Regions from separate parts of the Bradyrhizobium sp. 186 genome, predicted to be linked through region 2. Evidence: predicted binding sites of a transcription regulator. Region 2 holds the regulator's gene; each other region holds the start of a gene.
The links. Region 2 encodes LexA, which represses DNA repair genes until DNA is damaged. Its sites were predicted from a motif close to TGTTCNNNNTGTGTTCNG; they were not measured.
Positions count from the first base shown of each region.

Region 1 (7,620 bases), 1.5 Mb from region 2:
TGGTGAGAAGCCGGCAGAGCCGGCCGTAGGCGGCGCGGTCACGCGGATAGACCAGGATGTCGGGCGTGCCGTCGATGAAGACGATGCGCGCGCCGATCAGGAGTTTTGGCTTGTGCAGCACCTCGGCATTGTCGAGTTCCTTGTAGGCGCGCACCACGCCGGCGAGCGTGTTGTGATCGGCGATGCCGATCGCGGGGATACCGAGGATGCTGGCCTGGTGCACATAGGCGCGCGGATCCGAGCCTCCGCGCAGGAAGGAAAAATTGGTGGTGATGCCGATCTCGGCATAGGCTGATGTCGTCATGCGAAGAGGCCGTGAACATACCAGTTGGCGGGAACGGGCTTGCCTTCCTCGTCGATGAGCTCGCTGTCGTAGAGACCGTCGCGAAAAATCCAGAAGCGCAGGCCTTCGGCATCCTCGACGCGAAAATAATCCCGCGTCAGTTGCCTGTCGTCCTGCCGCCACCATTCCATGGCGACGCGCTCGGGCCCTTCCACCCGCGCCACCGCATGCAGCGCGCGACGCCAGGTGAATTGATGCGGGGCTCCGTCCGGTACGGACGCGAACGGCACCTTGATCGGCTCCGGTCTGTCGAACATGCGCAAGGGCCGCAGCGGCGGTTCGCTCTCGACGCGCGTCGGCCATTCGGCCTGCATGGCGACAGCCAGGTGGTGCTGCGCTGATACGGCCAGCACTGCGCGCTCGGGGATATGGGTGTCCTGCGGCAGGTGCACGACAACGCGTTTGCCGCCGATGCGCGCGGCGATGCGGTCGATCAGCGCGGCGAGCTCGTCATTGTCGTGGACATGGGCATCGAGATCGCGCTGCTCCTGCACCACGATCTCGGTGCGGCTCGCCGACAGCCGCACCATGTCGAAGCCGAAGCCGGGATCCAGGGGATCGGCGAGCGCATCGAGGTGCTCGCGAAACAGGCGGTCGATGACCGCGCTTCGCGTCACCGGTCGCCCGGTCTCGACCATGATCGCGCGCACCGCGCCGTCGGTGCGGAAGAAGGCGGCCTCTAACCGTCGCGCGCCCTTGCCCTGTTTTTCCATGGAAGCGATCAACGTATCGGCGAGCCGCGACAGCGTCATCGCGATCATGGTGTCGGTCGCGATCGGCTCGGCAAAGCGTTTTTCCACGATGTAGTCGGGCAGCGGTTTTCGCGGCCTGATCGGCGCATCGCCCTGCCCCAGCGCATGCGCGAGCTGCGTGGAGAACCGCGCGCCGAAACGCGCCGTGATTTCGTGGGAGCTGCGGGAAGCGACATCGCCGATGGTTTTCAGGCCTGCCCGGCGCAGGCCGGTGGTGATGGCCTCGCCGGCACCGAGCGCGGACACCGGGAAGGCGCTGATCGCCTCCGTCTCCCCGCCATCGGCCACGATGGTGCTATGTGCCTGCCGCGTCAGCGTGCGCGCGCAGACCGAGGTGCCGGCGATCGCCGCGCTGACGGCAAAGCCCTGCCGGGCAAGCGCGCGGACCAGCGCCTGCAACAGCGCGGCTTCCCCGCCGAACAGATGCGCGCAGCCGGTGATATCCAGGAACAGCCCGTGCGGCGGATCGAGCGCGACCAGCGGGGTGAAGCGATCGCACCAGTCGGCGATGTCGCTGAGCGTTTTTGCATCGGCCGCGACATCGGCGTCGAAAACTTTCAGGTCCGGGCACATCGCCCGGGCATTGGCCAAGGGTTGGCCGATATGCAGGCCAAGACGCTCGGCAGCCTCATCCAGCGCATGGATCACCAGCGCATTGTTGTCCTTGGCGACGACGATGCTGGGCTCGTCTTTTTGTTTTGACGCGTTTTCTTCACGCGAACCGGCGTCCACTTCGCTTGAAAACGCTTTGCCCTTATCCAGCCCGACGTTGCTGAAGAAGCGCTGGATCCGATCGATGGGCAGGCGCGGCAGCCACAGGCTGAGGATACGCCGGCGATTCACTGAACTGGCACTCATCACATTTCCATTCCATGATCCACCGGCCACATGGGCCATGACGATTGCGAATGAGCTCGGCATCGAAGCGCGGCGCGCCCCAGACACTCCACATCGCCCCTGGCGGCGAATGCGCCGCACGCAGCATCCATCGTGTCTCCGCGGTCGACGGCAGCGGCTGCGCCGCCATGCGCAGCAGCAGGCCAGTTACGCCTGAAGACTGCGCGGCCAACGTCAGCTTGCGGCTCGCCACGAGATCGAACTGTCTGATTTCACCCCAGAGCTCGAGCACCACGGCACCCAGCGCATCGCAAGCGAGCGCATCGGCCGAAGTGCGCAGCGCACTCTCCACGTCGGCGGCGCGCACCATCACCACACGGCGCGGATCAAGCCCAAGCTCGGCAAGCCCGTGCATCGACAGCGCGCCTGTTTCCATGTCCAAAAAATCCTGCCGCACCCACAGCAGCGGTTTGCGTGCCGTCACGCGGCCCGCAAGTCCCGTGACAAAACCCGTCGCGGCCGCGCCCTGGCGGCCCTCGCAAAACACCTCATGGATCGCCGCGCGCGCAAGCCCGCCCTTCAGCGCGCTGTCGACCTCGCCATGGCCAAGCGCGACGCGATCGCGCTGGTGCACGACCTCCGCCGTCTCGATGCGCTCGATCTGGCCGCGCAAGGTCGCAAGCGCGCTGATGCGTGCGCCGCTCATACTCGCCGCTCCTTCAGGGATGGATGCCGTGGCTCTCGAAGATAACCAACGGCTGGCTCATTTGTTCATGATATGTTCTAATATAAAGCTAACGGGCGCATGAGAGTCAATCGAATTGGCGCCTCCACAGATTCATGAACGGAATCAATAGGATTCAAGTGCCATGTACCTCATCACCCTCGACAGCGAGACCGACTTCGACGGCTGGCGCAAAGCTGCGCGCACGCTCGCGCTGCATCAGGTCGCGCCGGCGGACGTGACGTGGGGTGTGCAAGGCCAAACGCAGGACCGGATGCCGCCCGGCCTGTCGGAAGCGCCAAGCCTTCCGCCGATCGAGACCGAAACCACATTCAGCGTGCCGGCCAATTTCATCGAGCTCGCACGCATCGCGATCCTGCATCGCGACGACGAACGCTTTGCGCTCCTCTATCGCTTGCTGTGGCGGTTGAAGGCCGATCACGATCTTCTGGAAACGATGGCCGATCCCGACGTGGCGCAGGCTGCCGCAATGGCCGGCAGCGTGCAGCGCGACGCGCAACGGATGCGCGACATCGTCCGTTTCCGCGAGATCGGGCGCGAGCAGAAGGCGCATTACGCCACCTGGTTCGAGCCGGAGCACCACATCGTCGCTTTCACCGCGCCGTTTTTCGCCCGCCGCTTTGCCGACATGCCCTGGTCGATCCTCACGCCTGATATCTGCGCTCATTGGGACGGTCATGCGATCTCTTTCACGCCGGGGATCAGCCGGACGGAGAAGCCCGCGCCGGGCCGCCTGGAGGAAACCTGGCGTCGCCATTTCCAGCCGGACCGGATGCCGACGCCTGAAGCACCGAGGACGCGCCCGAGGAACCTCCAGGAAGCGTCGATACTTGGACCCCTGCTCGCTGATGCCGAACGCTGGACCGGCGGGCGGATTTCCCCGCGCCCGGAGGCTCCCGTGACACGCAAGACCACAGCCGGCGACGATCTCGAAAGGCTTCGGGAGGAAGCCGCCCACTGCCGCGCCTGCCACCTCTACAAGGACGCCACGCAGACCGTGTTCGGCGAAGGCCCGAAGTCCGCCAACATCATGCTGGTCGGCGAGCAACCCGGCGACAAGGAAGATCTCGCCGGCCATCCCTTCGTCGGCCCGGCCGGTCAGATGCTCGATCGGGCGCTGGAGGAGGCCGGCGTCGACCGCAAGAAGGTCTATGTCACCAACGCGGTGAAACACTTCAAATTCGTGCCGCGCGGCAAAATCCGCCTGCACCAGAAGCCGGCGACGCCCGAGATCCGGGCATGCCGACAGTGGTATGAGCGGGAAGTTTCGGCAATCCAGCCCGATCTCATCGTGGCGATGGGCGCGACCGCCGCACAAAGCGTGTTCGGCAAGATCACTCCGATCGGCAAAAACCGTGGCCGGCTGATCGATCTTCCCGACGGCCGCAAGGCGCTGGTGACGGTGCACCCGTCCTATCTGCTCCGGCTGCCGGATCCGAAGGCCAAGGTGTTGGAATATCAGCGCTTTGTCGAGGATCTGAAGATCGCCGCCACCTTGCAGAAGAAATCCGCGCGCGCCGCCTAAATGCTGGCGGCAAAACGCCTTTCAGGCGCCGCTTGTCATCCAGCCTTCAAATCCATCGCGGACAATAGCCCTTACAGAAAGTTAAGGGGCGTCCAGAGATGACCGACGTTGCATTCGACCGCGCGGTAGCCGATCCCGCGCCGATCCAGCCGGCCTCGCGGCCAAATCTCGACAAGGGATTCAACCCGCTGACGATGATCCTGTTCTTCGGCATCCTCGCCGCAGGCCTGCTGTTCGTCGCCTACAGCATCTATGTCGACGTCAACGCGACCGGCACGAAGGTGACGACCTTCCTGCCCTACCTCCTCTTGTTCGTCGCGCTGCTGATCGCGCTCGGCTTCGAATTCGTCAACGGCTTCCACGACACCGCCAATGCAGTAGCCACCGTGATCTACACCCACTCACTGCCGGCCGAAGTCGCCGTGATGTGGTCAGGCTTCTTCAACTTCCTCGGCGTGCTCGCGTCCTCCGGCGCGGTCGCCTTCGGCATCGTATCGCTGCTGCCGGTCGAGCTGATCCTCCAGGTCGGCTCCAGCGCCGGCTTCGCGATGGTGTTCGCACTGCTGATCGCCGCGATCCTGTGGAATCTCGGCACCTGGTTCTTCGGCCTGCCTGCCTCCTCCTCGCACACGCTGATCGGCTCGATCATCGGCGTCGGTATCGCCAACGCCGTCATGCGCGGCCGCGACGGCACCTCGGGCGTGGACTGGAGCAAGGCGACCGAGATCGGCTACGCGCTGCTGCTGTCGCCGCTGGTCGGCTTCATCTGCGCCGCCGTGCTGTTGCTGCTCCTCAAGTTCATCGTGCGCAACCCGGCACTCTATGCTGCGCCCGAAGGCAACAAGGCGCCGCCGCTCTGGATCCGTGGTCTGCTGATCGCGACCTGCACAGGCGTCAGCTTTGCGCACGGCTCGAACGACGGTCAGAAGGGCATGGGTCTGATCATGCTGATCCTGATCGGCACCGTGCCGACAGCCTACGCGCTCAACCGCGCGCTGCCGGAATCGCAAGTCGTCCAATTCCAGAAGACCTCGGACGCCGCCTCCAAGGTGATCGCGGCGAAGGGCGCCGGCCACAGCATCATCGGCGATCCCCGTCCGGCGGTGACGCAGTACATCGCGCTGCACCACATCAACGAGGGCACCTATCCCTCGCTCGCCGCGCTGGTGAAGGACGTCGGCGACCAGGTCGCCAAATACGGCTCACTGACCAAGGTACCCGCGGAAGCCGTCGGCAACACCCGCAACGACATGTACCTGACTTCGGAAGCCATCCGCTTCCTGATGAAGGACAAGGAAAACGATCTCAACAAGGACGAGGTCACGACCTTGAACGCCTACAAGGGCTCGCTCGATGCCGCCACCAAGTTCATCCCGACCTGGGTGAAGGTTGCGGTGGCGATCGCGCTCGGTCTCGGCACCATGATCGGCTGGAAGCGCATCGTGGTCACGGTCGGTGAGAAGATCGGCAAGACCCATCTCACCTATGCGCAGGGAGCGTCGGCCGAGCTCGTCGCCGCGGCAACGATCGGCGCCGCCGATGTGTTCGGCCTCCCGGTCTCGACCACGCATGTGCTGTCGTCCGGCGTCGCCGGTACCATGGCCGCCAACGGCTCCGGCCTGCAATGGTCGACCATCCGCAACCTGCTGATGGCCTGGGTGCTGACGCTGCCCTGCGCGATCGCGTTGTCGGCCACGCTCTACGTGATCTTCTCGCGCATCTTCTGAAGACGTCTCCTCTCCCTCCCCGTTCTTACGGGGAGAGGGTTGGGGTGAGGGGCTACTGCTGCGATCACGGTGGGAGACGGACTCGCGGAGAGTCCCCCTCACCCGGAATTCAAGCTGCGCTTGAATTCCGACCTTTCCCCGCAAGCGGGGCGAGGTAAATGACGATCCGAGCCTACGACGCCGCGAGCGATTCCTCGACCAGCTTGACCCAGTAAGACGTGCCGAAGACGATCGCCTCGTCGTCGAAATTGTAGGCGGGGTGATGCAGGCCGGCGCTGTCGCCGTTGCCGCAGAAGATGAAGGCGCCGGGGCGCGCTTCCAGCATGTAGGCAAAATCCTCGCCGCCCATCAGCGGCGGCATCTCGTGCACGTTGGCGTCGCCCGCGACCTGCTTGGCGATGCGCCGCGCCACCTCGGTCTCCGCCGCGTGATTGTTCACGACAGGATAATTGCGCTTGTAGTGCAGATCGATCTTTGCACCCGTGATCTGCGCCACGCCCGCCACCACTTCGCGCACGCGCTTCTCGACGAGCTTGCGCACCTCTGGCGACAGCGTGCGGATAGTGCCCTTCAGTTCTGCCGTCTGCGGGATGACGTTGCGGGCATTGCCGGCGTGAAACTCGCAGATCGAGATGACGGCCGATTCCAAGGGATCGACGCTGCGCGCGACGATCGACTGCAACGCCGTGATCAGCTGCGCGCCGACCAGCACGGAATCGACGCATTTATGCGGACGCGCGGCGTGTCCGCCGAGGCCCTCGATCTTGATGTCGACCTCGTCGGTCGCCGCCATGATCGGGCCCGACCGGATCGCGAACGAGCCGATCGGAATGCCGGGACCGTTGTGCATGCCATAGACCTGCTCGATGCCGAAGCGCTCCATCAGGCCGTCCTTGACCATGGCCGCACCGCCGGCGCCGCCCTCCTCGGCGGGCTGGAAGATCACCACCGCATCGCCGGCGAAGTTGCGGGTCTCTGCGAGGTAGCGCGCGGCGCCCAGCAGCATCGCGGTGTGGCCGTCATGGCCGCAGGCGTGCATCTTGCCCGGATTCTTGGAGGCGTAAGGCAGGTTGGTCTGCTCCTCGACAGGCAGCGCGTCCATGTCGGCGCGCAGGCCAATGGTCTTGAGGCCCTCGCCAGCCGGTCTGTTGCCCTTGATCACGCCGACCACGCCGGTCTGGCCGAGGCCCGTCACGACCTCATCGCAACCGAACTCGCGCAAGCGGTCCGCGACAAATGCTGCGGTGCGGTGAACATCGTACAGCAGCTCGGGATGCTGGTGGATATCCCGCCGCCAGGCCTGGATGTCGGGTTGAAGGTCGGCGACGCGGTTCACGATGGGCATGGAGGATCTCAAGCTTTGTTGGGAATGCAGGACTGTCTACCATGCAAGCGCCAGTCCACCCAACTGCCCCGGACAGGGGGTCTAGCCTTGCCCGCCCAGCATAGCCGGGCTTGTCCCGGTCCGCCGCGTCTGCCTATTAGGACGGAACGTTAAGTGACCATCCGGGTGGATCAGAATGCCAAGGCGGCTCGAAGGTGAGTTTGACTATATCGTGGTCGGGGCCGGCACGGCGGGCTGCATCGTCGCCAACCGGTTGTCGGCCGATCCCAAGAACCGCGTCCTGATCCTCGAGGCCGGCGGCGACGACAACTGGATCTGGTTCCACATCCCGGTCGGCTATCTCTTC
Region 1 covers NZ_CP082164.1:7,145,840-7,153,459, forward strand. Annotated here, with positions in the region: gene IVB18_RS34595 (error-prone DNA polymerase) at 1-304, opposite strand, end outside; gene IVB18_RS34600 (DNA polymerase Y family protein) at 301-1,953, opposite strand; gene IVB18_RS34605 (DNA repair protein) at 1,850-2,638, opposite strand; gene IVB18_RS34610 (UdgX family uracil-DNA binding protein) at 2,802-4,202, shown strand; gene IVB18_RS34615 (inorganic phosphate transporter) at 4,301-5,929, shown strand; gene IVB18_RS34620 (M20 aminoacylase family protein) at 6,102-7,274, opposite strand; gene IVB18_RS34625 (GMC family oxidoreductase N-terminal domain-containing protein) at 7,450-7,620, shown strand, end outside.
Region 1: IVB18_RS34605 (DNA repair protein) is a predicted target of LexA. The motif match lies at 2,701-2,718, and genes of this name have one in related genera.

Region 2 (7,620 bases):
CAACGCTCGGGCTGGTGGCGCTGGTGCAGGTCGGCATGCCGAACCTGTTCGCCTCGCCGGATCATTCCGCGACCGCGCGCATTGCCATGTGGGGCGGCCGCGAGATCGCGATGTTGTTTTTGGCCTCGCTGATCGCGGGGTTTGCGACCACGCCCTATGCCGCCTTCCATTTCCATCGCGTCACGCCGTTCGGCGTTCTCGCCAATCTCGCGGCGATGCCGGTGGTGTCGGCGCTGGTGATGCCGGCCGGACTGTTGGGATTGCTCGCGGCTCCCTTCGGGCTCGACGGCCCGTTCTGGTGGCTGATGGGGATCGGCATCGATTGGATGATCGCAGTCACGCGATGGGTGGCCGCGTTGCCCGGCGCGGTCGGGCGCATCGGCGCCTTCGGCATCGCGCCGCTGATCGCGGCAAGCCTCGGGATCATCCTGATGGGCCTGCTGCGCACACCCTTGCGCTGGTCAGGCGCGCTGGTGCTGCTGGCTTCGATCGCCTGGGGGCTTTCCGTCCGGCAGCCCGACATTCTGATTGCCGGTGACGGCCAGAGCATTGCTGTGCGGGGCAGGGACGGGCACCTGCACCTGATCAGGGCGAACAAGGATGGCTTTCTGCTGAAGGAGTGGCTTGCGGCCGACGCCGATTCCCGCGACGGCGGTAATGCCTCGCTTAGCGATGCAGTGTCGTGCGACGAGTCCGGCTGCGTGACGCCGCTCGCCGATGGGCGCCTGGTCGCGCTGGCGCTGCGCATCGACGCGCTGGCCGATGATTGCAGCCGCGCCGCGCTGGTGGTGACGGCACGACCGGCGCCGCCGGATTGTGCGGCGATGGTGGTTGATCGCCAGCGTCTCGCAACGCAGGGCGCGCTGGCGCTGACGCAGCGCGATGACGGGTTTGCGGTTCGGGCGGTGAGGGCGAGAGGCACAAGCCGCCCCTGGTTGCCGACCGCCGCCGGCGAAGGTGATTTCGACGGAAGCCTTGCGCCGAAGACGGCCGCGCCCCGCAGCAAGGACGCAACGCCCTCCGAGGCTGACTTGCAGGCCGAGGACTGAGCGGACGGGCTACAGATACCAGGCCAGCACGGCTTCGAGACTTGCGTTCCCGATCACCGGCAGCACCACCAGCCGGCTCAGTCCGGAGGCGCAGGCCTGCGAGGCTGCGATCGAGCAGTCATGCGCCAGATCGTCGTTGAGCGCGGGCATGCCGGTTGCCCACGCTCCGCCGATGCTGCCTTCGCCCCTGGCGATGGATTGTGTCGCGTAGAGCGCGGCGAGGTCGGTCTGCGCGCTGCAATCGCCGGCGCGAAAGACCAGCGCCGAACGGGCCTCGTTCGGCACCCAGATCTCGAAGCGTTGCGCAATCGGCGTTGCCTGCGCGGAGAGGAATGTCAGGACCCAGGTATGGTCGGCGCTGTGGTCGGCGCCGGTCCGGTAGGGAACGCCGACGCCGAGGTTGATCCCGACCTTGGAGGCATCCTCCCAGCGCAGGAAGCTCGTGGCGTCGTGGCGGCATGCCCGCTTTCCAGGTGCGTCCGGGCAGGCCGAAGCCGCGTGGAAATTTGGTGTGCCGCGAATTGAACTCGAACATGTCGGCGGTGCCGTAATAGCCGTCGACGAGGCCCATCTCGTGGGAGACCTCGGGATCGTTGTGCCAGAGCTCGACCGCGCCGACATGCGCCTCGTCGTCGCCGCAGAACAGCACCATGACGGCTTGCAGGAATTCTCCCGCAAACACCGGCACCGCCACGCCGCAGGTCAGTCCGGCCTCGATGGCCTGATCGGTCCGTTTGAAATAGGAGTTGGTGAATTTGGTGAGGATCACGGGGTGCCCGCTGGCCCAAGCCTTGCCCGGAAGGCCCTCGTCATATCCGAAGCGCAGATCTTCGCTCACGGCCTTGAACGCGGACAGCCCTTCGCTGTAGAGGCCGCCACCGAATTCCAGCCGCATGCGCGTCGGGTCAGGCACCCAGAGTTCAACGACGCGAATGAAGGTCTTCATCGAACAGGTCCGCCCCCTCAAACCGCAACAGCATCGGCCATTTGGCTGCGGAACGGACGTTCAAAATTCAGGCAGGACAGCGCAAACTTCGTGCGGTGGGGAGCTGCGGCGAGCTGATTTTCCCGATCGGATTTCGAGAGATACAAACCGCTCCACGTCGCCGGCCACAGCCGGCGATAGCGATTTCAATCCTGGTCTCGACCAGTCGGCCGGAGCGGCTGCGTCAGCCGATCGGCAGGCGGGTGACGGTCGGCTGCCTGTCGGCGATGATCTGCGGCTTGTGCTCGCCGAGCGGCTGGGTCACCGGCAGTTGCAGCACGGTTGCGCGCTGTCCTTCGACGAGCTGCGTCACCAGCACGTATTTGCCGTCGGGGAATTCGATCGCGTCGTGATGGCGATCGGGAATGTGCGGATCGGTTTTGCCGAATTTTCCGACACGGGAGTTGATGGTGCGGGTCCAGATCCAGCGATTGTCGTAGCGGACGTTGTCGGCGAAGGCGAGCTCCGTTCCCGGCAGCAGGCAGACCGCGACGGACATGTCGGCTTCGGAGGCGAAGCCGCGCGTCGAGGTGCCGCGGAAGTTTGTCGTGACGATCGTCTCGCCGACTTCGGCGGGACGCGTCGCGACGGCATGCAGGCTGTAGTCACACATCGGGCGCTCCTCATTCAGGATAGCAACCCGCGCCTCTCTCGGAGGCGCAGGCCTCTATCAGAGTGGAAACTGTGATCTTATGCTTGTTTGTGGGCAAATCTGCGGCTCACATCCGTAGAGCGCGATCACATTATCTTTTTCAAATGCGCTGGGAACAAAGTCTGCTCCAGTGCATTTAGCAAGCCTCGACGTCAGCGGCCGGCAGGCGCGGACCAGCCCGAATATTGCCAAGCCGGTTGCGACGGCTGCTCGACGGCGTTGCGGGCATTGCGGAATTGCTCGCTGACCGCCGCCTCCTTGCGGACATGATGACGCGACTGTGCGGCGAGGGCTTGCGACGCTGATGCTGCGATCAGCGCCACGGTGATTGTGCTTAAAGCGATCTTGCGCATGGTTGTCTCCTCGGTCTCTCAAGGCCGCGAAGCAGTGGGCGCTTCGTGCGGCGTGCCGAGGATGTAGCGCCGGAGGGGTGGCCGGATAATCTGTGCAGAACCAGAAAGACTATCCAGCCGGAGCGGACAATCCGTCCGCTCCAATGTGTATCGAATGACCGCCGGATAGGCTCAGTACTTCCGGTACAGCCCGATCAGCTTGCCCTGAATTTTCACCCGGTTCGGCGGCAGGATGCGCACCTCATAGGAGGCATTGGCGGGCTCGAGGGCGATCGAGGCGCCGCGGCGGCGGAAGCGCTTCAGCGTTGCTTCCTCGTCGTCGATCAGCGCCACGACGATGTCGCCGGTATCGGCGCTCTCGTTGCGCTGGATCAGCGCCATGTCGCCGTCGAGGATGCCGGCCTCGACCATCGAATCGCCGCGCACTTCGAGCGCGTAGTGCTCGCCAGAGCCGAGCATGTCCGGCGGTACGCTGATGGTGTGGCTACGGGTCTGCAAGGCCTCGATCGGCGTACCGGCCGCGATGCGGCCCATCACCGGCACCGCGACGGGGCGCTCGCCGTCGTCCGCCGGCGCGCTGGAGCGCACCTTGCCGAGATTGCCCTCGATGACGCTCGGCGTGAAGCCGCGGCGGCTACCGGCGGCGGCCTGGAGCTCGGGCAGCTTGATCACCTCGATGGCGCGGGCCCGGTTGGGCAGGCGCCGGATGAAGCCGCGCTCCTCGAGCGCGGTGATCAGGCGATGGATGCCCGATTTCGAGCGCAGGTCGAGCGCGTCCTTCATCTCGTCGAAGGAGGGCGGCACGCCGCTTTCCTTCAGACGTTCGCTGATGAACCGCAGAAGCTCGTATTGTTTGCGCGTTAACATCTTGACCAAATCCCCCGGTTGATGTCGTTCGATTCCGAGACGGTGAATTCAGCGGCGAACCGCCAGATGCTCGAAACAAATCATGAACGGACACTATATGTTCGATATGTGTTCCGCAACTGCTTAATTTACCGTGAACGCGACGAACTTCGCGGAACGCGTGTGGTCGACGCATTCAGACCGGCAGTCGCAGCACCTCGCAGGGCATGCCCGCCTCGGCCTTCGGCGCGAATGGTGCGCGCACGAGAAGTGCCTGTGCCGCAGCAAGATTCGCAAGCAGCGAAGAATCCTGATGGTTGACGGGAAGGGCCACCAGGGTGCCGTCCTCGCGCAGCTCCAGGCGCGCGCGAAGATAGTCCTCGCGCTGATCATTGGCACCGACATCGCGGCCGAGCACGGCGCGCTCGCGGCGGTGATGAATCACCTCGCGGCCCGACAGCGCGCGAATCAGCGGCACCATGAACAGGAAGCCGCAAACATAGGACGATACCGGATTGCCGGGCAGGCCGATCACGCGCATCGCGCCGAGACGCCCGTGCATCATGGGCTTGCCCGGTCGCATCGCGATCTTCCAGAACGCCATCGAAATGCCCTCGGCGTTGAGCGCCGGCCGGACCAGGTCGTGGTCGCCGACCGACGCGCCGCCGGTCGTGATCAGGATGTCGGCGCCGCTCTCGCGTGCGCTGCGGATGCCGGCGGTGGTGGCCTCCAGCGTATCGGCGGCGACACCGAGGTCGATCGTTTCGGCGCCCTCGCTGCGCGCCAGCGCGTGCAGGGCGTAGCCGTTGGAATAGACGATCTGTCCTGGGCCGGGTGCGGTGCCTGGCATCACCAGCTCGTCGCCGGTCGCGAGGATAGCGACCTTCGGTCGGCGGCGGACAGGCAGGGACGGGTGGTTCATGCCGGCGGCGAGCGCCAGGCCTCGCTCGGTAAGGCGGGTGCCCGTCCGCAGCAGCACGTCGCCCTCGCGAAAATCGACGCCCGCGGGGCGGATGTGCCGTCCGGCAATTGCGGTCTCCTTGATCGTGATGCGCTTACCGTTTGCGACCGTGTCCTCCTGGATCACGACGGCATCAGCGCCATCGGGAACGACGCCACCGGTGAAGATCCGCACCGCTTCGCCGGCGCCGACGGTTCCCGCGAACGGCCGGCCGGCCGCCACCTCGCCGATCACGGTGAGCTGGGCGTCGACCTTGGCCGCATCGGCCGCGCGCACGGCATATCCGTCCATCGCCGACATCGCCTGCGGCGGCTGCGTGCGCCGTGCCGCGACATCGCGCGCGAGCACGCGATGGAAGGCATCGGTGAGAGGGACCGCTTCCTCGGCCAGAGGCTCTGCGCCCGCGAGCACGGCAGCAAGCGCATCGGAAACCGGCATCAAGGCCACGGGCGAAAACTCCTGCTCGGCGCGTTCGGACGAATGGGCGGCGAGAGTTCTAACCGAGTGCGGGCGCAGAGGCAAAACGGCAGCGAGAGGGATTATTCATCCGGCGTCACCCGCTCTGCGTTGGAAGATTAGTATCAGCTCCGGCGCGGCATACTCCGAAGAACGAGACAGACCGGGAGGAGCGTGGCCATGGCAAGGACGAGAATGACGAGAGCCACGGCCAGCATTCGGTCAGCTCCCCGACAAGTTGCCCGGACTGACGTCAGGCGCCGCGGGGCCCTGATCCCTGTCGGGCAGCGGGTCGGCCTGCGACTTGAGGTCGGCAGCCTTGCTGATCAGCTTTGCAGAAAGATCAGAATCCGAGGTGGTTCTGGCGAATTCAAGAAGAAGAGAGGCCTGCTTGGTGAGGTAGGTCTTGCCCAACACGATGATGCGTCCATCCGTAAAAGTCCCAACGGACTCAAGAGTCCGGATGCGGGCATTCCGTTCCAGGAACTCTGTGCAAAAATGCACAAAGTGATTTGGTTCCCGATCCCGGTTCCCGGAACTTCCGGCTGCCGCTGCTAAAGCCGCCACGGGGCTGGTGTCAGATCCCCAGCGCTTTCAATGCATTGCCAACATCACGGGGCGAGGTCACATGCACCGCGGTCAATCCGCACGCCCGCGCTCCCTCGATGTTCTCAGCGAGGTCGTCGAAAAACACGATACGCCTTGCCGACACGCCGATCGCGGCCACGACATGGTCGAAGGCTTCCGCGTCCGGTTTGCGCAGACCGATACTGGACGACAGGTACAGCTCGCGGAAATGGCCGAGCAGATCGGCATATTTCTTCGAGAAATGGTCGACATGCGGCCGGTTGGTGTTGGAGAAGGCGTAGAGCGGCATCTGCTTGGCCGCGCGCGGTAAAAGCTCGGCGATGTCGGGCATCTCGCCGGCGAAGATCGCGTTCCAGCCCTCCAGAAACTCCGCATCCGAAATACCGATTCCGAGCGAAGCGCGTAACGACTGGAAATAATCCTCGTCACTGATCTTGCCGACCTCGTGCAGCCGGTAGGCCTCGTCACGCACATAGCGCGCGACGATGGCCTCGGGCTTGCAACCGGCATGTCCCGCCCAGCAGGCGATCGCCCTGGAGAAATCGATGTCGAGCACGACGCGCCCGAGATCGAACAGAAGCGCATCCGCGCTGCCGGGAGAGAGCGGTGTCATTGCATCCTTTCAGTATCGATAGGGCTCGATGTCGAACAGCGGGAACGCGCTGAACACGCTCGGCGCATTGGTGGCAGTCGCCGCGTGCAGGCAGGACTTGTTGACCTCGGCGAACGAGGTGGTTCCCAGCAGGCCGAGGCAGCGCAGCACTTCGTCCTCCAAGAGCTCCAGCATCCGCGTTACGCCGGCTTCGCCGGCTGCCGCCAGCGCCCAGCATTGCAGCCGGCCGATGCCGACGAGGTCGGCGCCTGCCGCGATCGCCTTGACGATGTCAGTGCCGCGGCAGAAGCCGCCGTCGACCATGATCTTGGCGCGGCCCTTCACGGCCTCGACGATCTCGGGCAGCACATGCATGGCGCCGCGGCCGTGATCGAGCTGGCGGCCGCCATGGTTGGAGACGTAGATCCACTCGACGCCGTGATCGACCGCGATCTGTGCGTCCTCGGCGGTCGCGATGCCCTTGAGGATCAGCGGGATATTGAACTTGTCCTTGATCATCTTCACGGTCCGCCACTCCAGACCCTTCTGGAAGTCGCCGCCTGTGGCGCGCAGCCGGCTCTCGCGAACGTAACGCTTGGCGATGTCACGTTCACGACGGCTGTAATGGGCAGTGTCGACGGTCAGGCAGAAGCCGGCGTAGGTGTGCTTCACGGCGCGGCTGACGACATCCGCGACGAAGTCGTCGTCGCCACGGACATAGAGCTGGAACAGGCGCAGCGCATCCGGCGCGGCTTCGGCGGTCTTCTCGAGACCGGGCTCGGACACCGAGCTCAGCATGTGCGCCGCCCCGAAGGCGCCGGCGCCGCGTGCCACGCTGGCCGCTCCATCCGGATCGAAGATCTCCAGCGCGCCGACAGGGGCCAGCACCACCGGCAGGCGCATCTTGCGCCCGAACTGCTCGACGGAGCCGTCGACCTTGCGGACGTCGCGCAGCACGCGGGGCCGGAAAGCGATCTCGTCCAGCGACAGGCGGTTGCGGCGCATCGTGGTCTCGGTCTCGGCGGCGCCGACGATATAGTCCCAGGCGTTCTGGTTGAGGTTGGAGCGCGCCTTCCGGATCAGTTCGTGCAGGTTCTGGAACGGCTCGTTGCTGGCGCCGAGTTCGACGTTCCGTTGC
Region 2 covers NZ_CP082164.1:5,686,668-5,694,287, reverse strand. Annotated here, with positions in the region: gene IVB18_RS27370 (ComEC/Rec2 family competence protein) at 1-1,049, shown strand, start outside; gene IVB18_RS27365 (hypothetical protein) at 1,059-1,334, opposite strand; gene IVB18_RS27360 (hypothetical protein) at 1,450-2,112, shown strand; gene IVB18_RS27355 (hypothetical protein) at 2,219-2,647, opposite strand; gene IVB18_RS27350 (hypothetical protein) at 2,839-3,039, opposite strand; gene lexA (transcriptional repressor LexA) at 3,211-3,906, opposite strand; gene glp (gephyrin-like molybdotransferase Glp) at 4,082-5,293, opposite strand; gene IVB18_RS27335 (hypothetical protein) at 5,525-5,719, opposite strand; gene IVB18_RS27330 (HAD family phosphatase) at 5,880-6,503, opposite strand; gene IVB18_RS27325 (alpha-hydroxy acid oxidase) at 6,513-7,620, opposite strand, start outside.

Region 3 (7,620 bases), 4.1 Mb from region 2:
GCTTACCGGCGGGCTCAGCCTGCCGCCGGGGTTGTTCGGCCAGTAATAATGGGCGCGGTTGCAGGTCCCGAAATCGAGCGGCTGGTCCAGCTTCTCGCACGGCTGCCGGGCCTCGGTCCGCGCTCCGCGCGGCGCGCGGCCTTGCATTTGATCAAGAAGCGCGAGGCGCTGATGATGCCGCTGTCGGGTGCCTTGCAGGTCGCGCTCGAAAAGGTGCAGGTGTGCAAGACCTGCGGCAATATCGATACGCAAAGTCCCTGCACGGTCTGCACCGATCCGCGACGGGATCCCTCGATCATCGTCGTCGTCGCCGATGTCGCCGATCTCTGGGCGCTGGAGCGGGCCAATGCGACTCAAGGTCGTTACCACGTGCTCGGCGCGACGTTGTCGCCGCTCGACGGCGTCGGCCCGCAGGATCTCACCATCGACGCGCTGGTCGCGCGCGCGCATGAAGCGCAGGTGCTCGAAGTCATCCTGGCGCTGAATGCGACGGTCGACGGCCAGACCACGGCGCATTACATCACCGACCTGCTTCAGGACGCCAACGTCAAGATCACGCGGCTCGCCCACGGCGTGCCGGTCGGCGGCGAGCTTGATTATCTCGATGAAGGTACGCTATCGGCCGCGATGCGGCAGCGGACCCTGTTCTAGCACTCCTACAGACCCCACGGAACGGACGACATGACGAAACGATTCGCCACTCGACTGGCTTTGGTTGCGACGGTGACGATGCTGGCAACACCGGCCATCTCCGCGCAGCAGGGCGACGAGGCGGCTCCGCCGCCGCCCAAGCCCGGCAAGCCGATCAACACCGGCGACGTGCTGTCGGGCGAGCTGAACGCGATGAAAGTGCGCGACGTCAAGAACGGCGGCAAGAGGGTTGCGACCTACCAGATCACCTCCGAGCCGCGCCGCCTGCCGCCGCCGAACGGGCTGTGCAATCTCGAGACCGGCCCCGAGACCTTCCAGCTCGTCCCAGCTCGTCCCCAATGGCGATGCGCAGGCCGCGCAGTTGAAGACGTTCGCCGGCAAGGAAATCTCGGTCAAGGTCGACGAAGTCGCCTGCGCCAGCGATGCCGGCCAGATGAGCGAAGCCGTGATCACGAAGTGGAGCATCATCAAGAAGCAGTAGGGAGAGGCCGCGAGATTAATTCGGTGTCGTCGCCCGGCTCGACCGGGCGACCCAGTACGCCGCGGCTTCTCGGTAAATCACAACTGTCTCTGGAATACTGGATGCCCCGCTTTCGCGGGGCATGACAGCGAGCGGTGACTAAACCGAAGTTTGCGCTTGGTTTGACCTGAAAGACGAATCCTTTCGGGCGGATGGGCGGAGAGTAGTTTGCAGTTTGTATCCATGTAACGGGGATTCCCAAATCAGTCGAGATGTGATTCGATTTGGGAATGTTCATCGAGACGATTCCCAATCGAGGCTCGCCGCCTGCGGTGCTGTTGCGGGAGGCGTATCGCGACGAGCATGGCCGCGCGCAGAAGCGGACCTTGGCCAATCTGAGCAAGCTGCCGGTGGATTTGATTGGCGGACTGAAGGCTCTGCTCAAGGGCGGCACGGTGATTGGCACCGGACCGGACGAGATTCAAATCGAGCGCTCACTGCCTCACGGCCATGTTGCAGCGGCGCTCGGGACGATCCGCAGAATTGCACTGGATCGGCTGATTTTAAGCACGACGAAGGATGAGGCATCGCGACGCCATTACTGGTAGCCATGATCGTTGATCGGTTGATTGCGCCACGCTCGAAGCTTGGCTTTGTACGGGCGGTGGATCAGGAGACGGCAATCTCCAGCCTCGGATCGGTTCTGCGCCTGGGCAAGGTGAAGGAGCGCGAGGCCTATGAGGCGCTCGATTGGCTGGTCGAGCGCCAGGCGCGGATCGAGACCGGCTTGGCGCGGCGACATCTCCAGGACGGCGTGCTGGTGCTCTACGACGTCAGCTCGTCCTACTTTGAGGGCCGCTGCTGTCCGCTGGCGCGCTATGGCCATAGCCGCGATCACCGGGGCGACCGGCCGCAGATTGTCTACGGGCTGCTCTGTACGCGTGAGGGGCTGCCGATTGCGGTTGAAGTCTTCGACGGCAACACGGCCGATCCGAAGACGCTGAGTTCTCAAGTCCAAAAGATCAAGGATCGCTTCGGGATCAGCCGTATGGTGTTGGTCGGGGATCGGGGAATGATCACCTCGGCACGCATCCGCGATGATCTCAAGCCGGCGGGCGTCGATTGGATCACCTGCCTGCGCGCGCCGGCGATCCAGGCTTTGGCGGCGGAGAACGGGCCGCTGCAGCTGTCGCTGTTCGATGACCGCGATCTCGCCGAAATCAGCGCCCCTGACCTGTTCCCAGGCGAGCGGCTGATCGTCTGTCGCAATCGCGATCTGGCAGCCGAACGAGCGCGCAAACGCGAGGATCTGCTGGCCGCGACCGAGCACGAACTTGCCCGCGTTCAAGCGCAGGTCCAGCGCAAACACTCTGCGTTGCGCAGTTCCGCCCAGATCGGCATCGCGGTTGGTGCGGTTTTGGACCGCAAGAAGATGGCCAAGCACTTCGACGTCGAAGTGGCCGATGGCTATCTCTCATGGCAGCGACGGATCGAGCAGATCGAGGAAGAGGCTCGCCTCGACGGCATCTACGTCATCCGAACCAGCATACCCGCTGGGCATCTCGACGCTGCAGAGGCGGTTCAGGCCTACAAGGACCTGTCGCGAGTCGAACGCAGCTTCCGGTCCATGAAAACCATCGATCTCGAAATACGGCCGATCCGCCACTGGACGGCACAGCACGTGCGGGCCCATGTCTTCCTGTGCATGCTGGCCTATCACGTCGAATGGCACCTGCGAGAAGCCTTGGCGCCGCTGTTGTTCCACGACACCGACCTTGAGGCCGCCCGGGGAGAACGGACCTCTCCCGTCGCCAAGACCGAACCATCTGAGGCGGCGAAGGCCAAGAAGGCAACAAAGCGATCAGCCGACGGCCATCACGTCATGAGCTTCGATGCGCTCATCGCCCATCTCGGCACGCTGGTCCGAAACACGATGCGCGTGCCCCTTCACACCAAGCATCGCTTCATGCTCCATTCCACACCAACCTCCGTCCAGGAGGCCGCGTTCAAGCTGCTCGATCTTGACCCGCTGCGTGTCCAGTAATTGAAAACACCGACCGTCAACTTATCGAGTCGGATCAATCCCTTGCACACTTCCCAAGCGAAAACTTCGGGCTAAACCCGCACCGGCCCCAGCGCCTCGAAATGCCCGCGCTTCTGGAGCCAACTGAGCAGCATCAGGCTCGGGATCGCCGCCAGCACGCAGATCACGAAGAACAGCGGCCAGCCGGTCGCCTTGGCGACATAGCCTGCCACCGACGAGAGATACGTGCGCCCGACCGCAGCGAGCGCCGTGAGTAGCGCATATTGCGTCGCCGTGTGCAGCGGGTTCTGGCATAGCGCCGAGAGATAGGCGACGAAGATCACGGTGCCGATGGCGCTGGTGAAATTCTCGCAGGTGATGGCGAAGGCCAGCGCCCATTGGTTGGTGCCGGCCACAGCCAGCCATGAGAAGGAGAGGTTGGCGACCGCCTGCACCACGCCGCCGATCCACAAGCTGGTCGCGAGCGAATAACGCCGCGCAACAAAGCCGCCGGCAAAACCGCCGATCAGCGTCGCGGCAAGACCAACGCCCTTCACGATCGCCGCATAATCATTGCGGGAGAAGCCGAGGTCGATCACGAACGGCGCCGTCATGGTGCCGGAGAACGCGTCGGTGAACTTGAACAGCACCACGAAGGCCAGCGCGGCGAGTGCATCCTTGCGCGACAGGAATTCCGAGAAAGCGCCGATCGCCGCATGCAACACGCGTGCGAACGCGGTCTCGGCTTGCGTCGCTGCTTCGGCCCGTACCGATTGCTCGGGCTCGGTCGCGGCCAGCGCCGTGATCGTCCCGATCAGCACCATCGCCGCCATCACCACATAGCCCCACATCCAGGCGGATGTGCGGGAAATGCCGGAGCTCTCGAAGCCGGAGACGATGAAGAGCGCGCCCGCGGTCGAGACCAGCATGCCGATGCGGTAGGCCGCGACATAAGAGGCCATGCCGGCGGCCTGCTCGCTCTCCGGCAGGCTCTCGACGCGGAAGGCGTCGACCACGATGTCCTGCGTCGAGGACATCGCCGCCACCAGCAGCGCGCCGAGCGCGACGTAGAAAGGCGAGCGCGCCGGATCGGTCAGCGCGAGCAGCAGGATCGCGATGATCAGCAGCAATTGCGAGAACAGCAGCCAGCCGCGCCGCCGTCCGAACGCGCGCGTGAACAGCGGCACATGCAGCGCATCCACCAGCGGCGCCCACAGGAATTTCAGCGTATAGGGCGTGCCGACCAGCGCAAACAGCCCGATGGTGCCGAGATCGACGCCGGCCTCGCGCATCCACACCAGCAGCGTCGACCCCGACAGCGCCAGCGGCAGCCCGGAGGAGAAGCCGAGAAACAGCACGATCAGCACCCGCGGCTGCAGGTACACGGCAAGGCCGTCGCGCCAGGAGGCGGTTGGGGTCTCGGTGCCGGCGGGGGAGGTCGCGTCGGGTGCGGTCATGCGGGAGGTGTTAGCAGATTCTGGCTGCCACAAGTGAGGTGTCGTCGCCCGGCTTGACCGGGCGATCCAGTATTCCAGAGGCAGGGGTTATGGGGGACCTGCTATCTCCGGATAAAGATCATTCCAGTCCGGATTTTCTTTCTCGATCAGCGCGATCTTCCACGCTGGCTTCCATTTCTTGAGTCGCTTCTCGCGCCTGATCGCGTTCTCGGGATCATCGAACTGCTCGAAGTAGACGAGCCTGACGACGTCGTACTGCTCTGTGAAGCTCTCAATCAGCTTTGATTTGTGTTCCGCTACCCGGCGGATGAGATCATTGGTCACGCCGATGTAGAGGGTGCCGCCGATCTTGCTAGCGAGTATGTAGACGTAGTAGCTGCGCGTTCCCATTTGGCGTCTCTGGGATACTGGGTCGCCCGGTCAAGCCGGGCGACGACAGCCGAGGTTGTGGCGGCAGTCTCGAACAGGTTACTCCCCCGCCTGGAGCTTGCGCGGGAACAGCTCGGCGGCACCGGTCGCCACCAGGTGCGGGCCTTCGGGCGCGTCGGTCTTGCTGAAATCCAGCTCCTCGATCCGTCCCGCTCGTTTTTCGATCTTGTCGGCGGAGATCAGCACCTGCCGCACGTCCTCGTTCGCGTCGGCAAAATGCTTCTGGAGTTTCAGCACGCGGTCCCTGAGGCGGCCGAGGTCGTCTCCGAGCTTGATCACCTCGGTGCGGATCTGGTCGGCGGCGTCGCGCATGCGCGCGTCCTTCATGATCTGCTGCATCACCTGGATTGCGAGCATCAGCAGCGAGGGCGACACCAGCACGACACGGGCGCGATAGGCCTTCTGGATCACGTCGTCGAAACCGTCGTGGATCTCGGCGTAGACGGATTCCGACGGCACGAACATCAGCGCCATCTCCTGGGTCTCGCCCGTGACGAGATATTTGTCGGCGATGTCGCTGACATGCTTCATCACGTCGCTGCGCAGGCGTTGCGTGGCAATGCGCCGCTCCTCGTCGCTACGCGCGTCGTGCAGCGCAGTCATCGCTTCGAGCGGAAACTTTGCGTCGATGCAGAGCGGCCGCTGGTCGGGCAGGAACACCACGCAGTCCGGCCGCTTTCCGGTCGAGAGCGTGAACTGGAACGCGTAGGCGCCCTTCGGCAATCCGTCCTGGACGATCGCCTCCATCCGCGCCTGACCGAAGGCGCCGCGCGACTGCTTGTTGGCGAGCACGTCGCGCAAGGTGGTGACCTGCGTGGTGAGGTCGGTGAGGTTCTTGTGCGCGCTGTCAATGATGCCGAGCCGCTCGTGCAGCGCGCGCAGGCTCTCCATGGTGTTGCGGGTGGTGTGCTCCATGGACTGGCCGACGCGGTGGGTCACCGAATCCAGCCGCTCGTTGACCGCGCGCGCCATGTCGGCCTGGCGGCCGGCGAGCGTCTGGGTCATGGCGTCGACCCGGCCAGAAGCCTCGCTCTGGACGTGCAGCACCTGGCTCAGGCGCTCCTCGAGCTCGTCCGCACGGATCGCATTGGCCATCGCCAGTTCCGCCCCGCGCCGCCCTGAGCGCGCGATCACGACGGCGATCACCAGCAGCAGGATGAGGACCAGCGCGCCGAAGCCGATCAGCGCGTCCACCGTGCGCACCGGCCAGTCGCCAGCCAAGAAAATGATCTCGTTCATGCTCGTTCTTCTAGCCGATTCGCGTGTCCGCACGAACGAATAGCGAACATTTATGGTAAATGCCCCATTAATTTTTATGGTTAACGAAACCCAAAGTTTTATGGTTAGCGGATCGTTAACGGAGTTCCTGGCCGCATTGACCGCATCCGGCGCGCGGCTTAAATCGCCGCCATGGCCCTCAGAGAAATCATCATCCTGCCCGACAGGCAGCTGCGTCTGGTCTCCAAGCCGATCGAGAAGGTCACGCCGGAGATCCGCAGGCTTGCCGACGACATGTTCGAGACCATGTACGACGCGCCCGGCATCGGGCTGGCGGCGATCCAGGTCGCGCAGCCGCTGCGGCTCATCACCATGGACCTCGCCAAGCGCGACGAGAACGGCGAGACCACGCCGGAGCCGCGCGTGTTCATCAATCCGGAGATCATCGCCTCGTCCGAGGAGCTGTCGGTCTACGAGGAAGGCTGCCTCTCGATCCCCGAATATTACGAGGAGGTCGAACGTCCCGCCAAGGTGCGCGTGCGCTTCACCGATCTCGACGGCAAGGTGCACGAGGAGGACGCCGAAGGCATCTATGCCACCTGCATCCAGCACGAGATCGACCATCTCAACGGCGTGCTGTTCGTCGACTATCTGTCAAAGCTCAAGCGCGACCGCGTTCTGAAGAAGTTCGAGAAAGCCGCCAAACGCGCGGAGGAGTGATTATAGAGTGCATCATGTCGCCGCTTGCTCAGTAGACTCCCTCCCCCCTTGCGGGGGAGGGCAGGGGAGGGGGGTAGCCCAGGAAAAGGTCTATCCCTCGTCGAGAAAGAATGCGCGCCGCGAACGTCCAAATGGAGAGAGCGCGCCGTGTGGCACCCCCCTCCCTAGCCCTCCCCCGCAAGGGGGGAGGGAACGCAGTGAGTGCTGTTGATGCCCCTCCGCCTCATCTTCATGGGCACGCCCGATTTCTCCGTGCCGACACTGCTCGAACTCGTCGCGCACGGCCACGAGATCGTGGCCGTCTACACCCGCGCGCCGAAGCCGGGCGGGCGGCGCGGCCTGCAATTGCAGCCGACGCCGGTAGAAGAGGCCGCGCGAAAACTCGGCGTTCCCGTGCTGACGCCGAAGACGCTGAAGTCACCGGAAGCGCTCGACGAGTTTCGCGCGTTTAACGCGGATGCAGCGGTCGTCGTCGCCTACGGCATGATCCTGCCGCAGGCTATTCTCGATGCGCCAAAGCTCGGCTGCTACAATCTGCACGCCTCGCTGTTGCCGCGCTGGCGCGGTGCTGCGCCGATCAACCGCGCCATCATGGCCGGTGATGCCGAGAGCGGCGTGATGGTGATGAAGATGGATGTCGGCCTGGATACCGGCGACGTCGC
Region 3 covers NZ_CP082164.1:9,784,647-9,792,266, reverse strand. Annotated here, with positions in the region: gene IVB18_RS46825 (YbaB/EbfC family nucleoid-associated protein) at 1-46, shown strand, start outside; gene recR (recombination mediator RecR) at 46-651, shown strand; partial or broken gene IVB18_RS46815 (hypothetical protein) at 682-1,132, shown strand; partial or broken gene IVB18_RS46810 (IS1634 family transposase) at 1,402-3,155, shown strand; gene IVB18_RS46805 (MFS transporter) at 3,227-4,591, opposite strand; gene IVB18_RS46800 (GIY-YIG nuclease family protein) at 4,679-4,981, opposite strand; gene rmuC (DNA recombination protein RmuC) at 5,060-6,259, opposite strand; gene def (peptide deformylase) at 6,431-6,958, shown strand; gene fmt (methionyl-tRNA formyltransferase) at 7,169-7,620, shown strand, end outside.
Region 3: rmuC (DNA recombination protein RmuC) is a predicted target of LexA. The motif match lies at 6,291-6,308, and genes of this name have one in related genera.